One region of the Gottschalkia purinilytica genome, then DNA from elsewhere that is predicted to be linked to it. Evidence: predicted binding sites of a transcription regulator. Region 1 holds the regulator's gene; the other holds the start of a gene.
The links. Region 1 encodes HrcA, which represses chaperone genes, less so after heat shock. Its sites were predicted from a motif close to ATTAGCACTCNATANTATNGAGTGCTAAT; they were not measured.
Positions count from the first base shown of each region.

Region 2: the regulator HrcA is predicted to act here: its motif matches at 1,249-1,277, upstream of htpG (molecular chaperone HtpG).

Region 1 covers NZ_LGSS01000003.1:121,832-124,325, forward strand. The annotation lists gene dnaK (molecular chaperone DnaK) at 1-131, opposite strand, end outside; gene grpE (nucleotide exchange factor GrpE) at 159-740, opposite strand; gene hrcA (heat-inducible transcriptional repressor HrcA) at 794-1,828, opposite strand; gene hemW (radical SAM family heme chaperone HemW) at 1,983-2,494, opposite strand, start outside.
Region 2 covers NZ_LGSS01000004.1:37,471-39,964, reverse strand. The annotation lists gene CLPU_RS05070 (beta propeller repeat protein) at 2-1,069, shown strand; gene htpG (molecular chaperone HtpG) at 1,335-2,494, shown strand, end outside.

The sequences.
Region 1 (2,494 bases):
TTTGTAAATGCAACAACAGAAGGTGTAGTTCTATTTCCTTCAGTATTAGCAATAACTATAGGTTCTCCACCTTCCATAACAGCAACACAAGAGTTTGTAGTACCTAAGTCAATACCAATAATTTTACTCATATTAATTCCTCCTTCTTATGTAATTATCTATTTAGATACCATTACCATACTTGGTCTAATGACTTTATCTTTTAATTTATATCCTTTACCTAATACTTGTATTATTGTATCTTCTTCATGCTCATTACTCTCTTGCTGAGAAACTGCATAGTGATAATTTGGATCAAATTTTTCATTTAAAGCCTCTATTTCTTCTAAACCATGATTTTTTAGTATATCAATGAATTGTTTGTATACCATTTCCATGCCTTCATAAAGAGCTTTATTTTCATCACTACACTCTACTGATAATGCTCTATCGAAATTATCTAATACAGGTAATATTTGAGTTAATAGGTTTTCAACTGCATATGCTATTGTTGATTCTTTTTCTTTTTCTACCCTTTTTTTGTAATTGGTAAAATCTGCTTGTAGTCTTAAGAACCTATTATTTAATTCTTCCATATCCTTTATACTATTTTCATACTTGCTTTTTAGTTCTTGAATATTTTCATTTTCATTAGCTTCTTTTATTGTAGCTTCTAAATTGCTATCTGCTTCTTCACATATCTCATCTTCTAGTTCATCATTAACCAAATCATCTTTTTTTGTAATATCTTCATTACTCAAAACATTCCCCCCTCGAAATTCTTTATATAGGTGCAAGATATATCTTACACCTATTACTCTGAAAGATAATTTTTAATTATCTCATTTAAATCTAAAGACAGTGATTTTACAGCTGTTATTACTCTCAAGTAATCCATTCTCGTAGGTCCTATAACTCCTATTTTGCCTATAGTTTTTCCATTTATACTATAGACTGCTGTTATGACACTACAATCTTGTATCTCTTCATAAATATTCTCACTTCCTATGGTTACTTGAACGTCACTAAATTCACTATTTATCAGCATATCCATAACACTATTTTTATCTTCAATAAATGATAAAAATTGTTTGGCTTTAGATATATCATTATATTCTGGGAAGTTAAATATGTTAGTAACACCATCGAAGTATATTCCCATATCTTCTGTATCTTCTAAAGATTGTAGTATTACTGGCATAATGCTACTAATAGAATATTTAAGTTCATACATTTCTCTAATTAGTCCTTCTTGAAAATCGTATCCTATATCTTCTATAGTAAGTCCTTTTAACTTTTCATTTAGGAAATTAGTCATGACATTTAAATTATCATAAGATATATTATCATTTGTTCTAAAAACTGCATTTTTTAGTATACCTGAATCTGTAACTAGAACTGCTAGTATTTTTGAATCATCAACTGGAACTAATTGTATACGTTTAATAGAACTTCTTTTTATTTGAGGAGCTATAGCTAATGACGTATAATTAGTTATACTAGCTAATATTTTTGCTGCTCCTTGAATCAGTTGATCTATTTCTCTTCTTCCTTCTGTTAATTTATCTTTTAAGTCATTAGATAATATTGATCCTATATCTAATGATGTCATGAGCTTATTAACATATAGTCTATATGCTTTATCTGATGGAATTCTTCCCGCAGAAGTATGAGGCTGAACTAAATAGCCAAGTTCTTCCAAATCAGACATCTCGTTTCTTATAGTAGCAGAACTAACTCCTAAGTCAAATTTTTTAGATATAGTTCTAGATCCAATAGGCTCTGCACTTATTATATAACTCTGTATAATAGCATGTAAAACTTGTAACTTCCTTTCATCAAGCATCATACTAGCATCACATCCTGTAAGGCTTTAATCCTTTTATTAGCACTCAGTAGTATAGAGTGCTAATATTTATGTTTTTAAATTATCATTGTTAAATTATTTTGTCAATACCTTTTTTAAAGATTTATAAGCTATTTAATCTCATTTACATTGTTTTTTAAGGAAGTACCTCCATAAAAACAATATTACATAAATCTAATCCTTTTTTAGTAAGTTTTACATTATAATCATTTTCTTCTAATAATCCTTCTTCGATAAATTTGTCTAATTTTTTACCTAATACATCTCTTATTGTAATACCAAATCTCTTACTAAAATATTCTTTATTTATCCCATGTATTAGTCTAAGTCCTAATATTATATATTCTGCAATTTCCATATCTTTATCTATGAATTCCTTCTCTTCTTCGTATATTGGAAGTTTGTTCTCATCTATCATTTTAAAGTATTCTTCAAATTTTTCTGTATTTCCATATCTATAAGAATTTATATTTGAATGAGCTGATAATCCAACTCCAATATAAGGTTTTACTTTCCAATAGATGATGTTATGATTACACTCATATCCCTGTTTTGCAAAATTAGATATTTCATATTGTTTATATCCATTTTTCTCCAACAATTCTATTGCTCCATGATACATCTTTCTCTCTACATCTTCTTCTGGAA
Region 2 (2,494 bases), on a different contig from region 1:
AATGTTTCGTCCATGGGTTGGATTAGCTGTAGCTTTGATTGGAGTAATAGGGGTATGTGCTATTCTAATATTATTAGCTATTGTTTTACAACAATCATATAAAGAATACAAAGAAGTGAGTTCTAAGAAGAAGTATGTCAAATATATTTTTTCACTAAGTCCCTTATTATGCGTTATTATAAGTATATATGTATTTTTTATATCACTTTATATTTTAGTATCTAGTTATGATCCAGAACATCTTATTATTAAAGATAATAAAAAGATGATTGCAGTTGTAAATAGTTTTTTTAGTGTAAATGTGTATTATCACTCCTATCATAATTTATTTGTTATGGGTAAGCCAGTTTTGACAGAAGAATATTATGGAGAAGGAGGATATGATCCATTTGATACAGAGTATGGACATGACCCACAAAAAACAATTTATTTTGATGAAAAAGGTAATAGAATAAAAGTAGAAGATAATCAAAATAATCGAGATGATCAAGATGATCAGTATGAATCAAATGATTATGATAAAATAAAACGTGAAACTTTTAAAGAAGAGTTAACTAGTTTAGAGGGACTTGATGTAAAGTTTAAAAGCTTTCCAACTAAAGAAATAGGTTATGCATTTATAGCTAGTGATTATGCTATGCACAGTGAAGAAATCACTGTCTATAAGACAAAAGATTCATCAAAAACATGGAATAAAGTTAGCATATTGCCTAAATCGTGGATTATACACTCCGTTGGATTCATAAATCCTGATATTGGTTTTGTCAGTTATGGGGGAATAGATGATAGAGGTTGTTTATATAGAACAGATGATGGAGGAAAATCATGGAGTCCTGTTCAAGTTGAGAAATATGGAGTAAAAATAGAAAGCGAAGTACTTAAGAAAAAGTCTAATATATATCCTTTTACTCAGGCAGAATCTCCTTATATTAGAAATGGAAAATGGTATCTTCAAGTCAAACAACCTCATTGGGAACTCGATCATAAAGAAGGAGAAGGATATGCATTATATACCTCGGATGACTTAGGTTTAACATGGAAATTTCTAAAAGAAGTTGATACTGAATAAGGATGAGTAATCATATAGAAAATACTTTATACTTAATTCAATAAAATTCAATGAATAGAGAGTAATTTACCTAAAGATAGAGATTACTCTTTTTTATTGTTTAATAAATTAATAAGCTATATAAAAATCCTAAAAAGAAATTGACATAATAAATATAATGTGATATATAAAAAATAAGGACTAGCACTCAATGATGTAGAGTGCTAATAAAAAATGAACTATAAAATACAAGTCTAGTTTTAATATTTTAAAAGGGGAGATTTAATTGGAAACAAAACAATTTAAAGCAGAATCTAAAAGATTATTAGACCTAATGATCAATTCAATCTATACTCATAAGGAAATTTTCTTAAGAGAACTTATTTCTAATGCTAGTGATGCAATTGATAAAATGTATTATAAAGCTCTAACAGATGATAGTCTTAGTTTTGATAAAGATAAGTATTACATAAAGGTAGTTTCAGATAAAGAAAATCGATTACTAAAGATTTCTGATACTGGAATAGGTATGACGAAAGAAGAACTTGAAGATAGTCTCGGAACTATTGCTAAAAGTGGATCATTAGCTTTTAAAAAAGAAACTGAGTTAAAAGATGGTTATGATATTATTGGACAGTTTGGTGTCGGATTTTACTCAGCTTTTATGGTAGCTGAAACTGTTACAGTTATTAGTAAGGCTTTAGGTAGCAATGAAGCCTATAAATGGGAGTCACAAGGGGCTGATGGATATACTATAGAGCCATGTGAAAAAGACTCAGTTGGTACTGAGATTATATTGAAGATAAAAGAGAATACAGAAGATGAAAAATATGATGAGTATTTAGAAGAATACACATTAAGAAACATTATAAAAAAATATTCTGATTTTATCAGATATCCAATAAAGATGGACTTAACTAAGAGTAAGCTTAAAGAAGATAGTGATAGTGAATACGAAGAGTATATAGAGGAAGAGACCATAAATAATATGGTTCCAATATGGAAGAAAAATAAAAGTGAGCTTACTTCAGAAGATTATGAAAGATTCTATTTTGAAAAACATTATGGATTTGATAAACCAGTTAAACATATTCATATAAAAGCAGAAGGTCTTGTAAGATATAACGCAATTTTATTTATTCCAGAAAAAATTCCATTTGATTATTATACAAGAGAATATGAAAAAGGTTTAGAGTTATATTCTAACGGTGTACTTATAATGGATAAATGTTCAGAGCTATTACCAGACTATTTTAGTTTTGTTAAAGGAATGGTGGATTCTGAAGATCTATCTCTTAATATATCTAGAGAAATGCTACAGCATGATAGACAACTTAAACTGATTGCGAAAAACATTACAAATAAAATAAAAAATGAGTTGTTAGATCTCCTTAAGAATGAAAGAGAAAAATATGAAGAGTTTTATAAATCTTTCGGCAGACAATT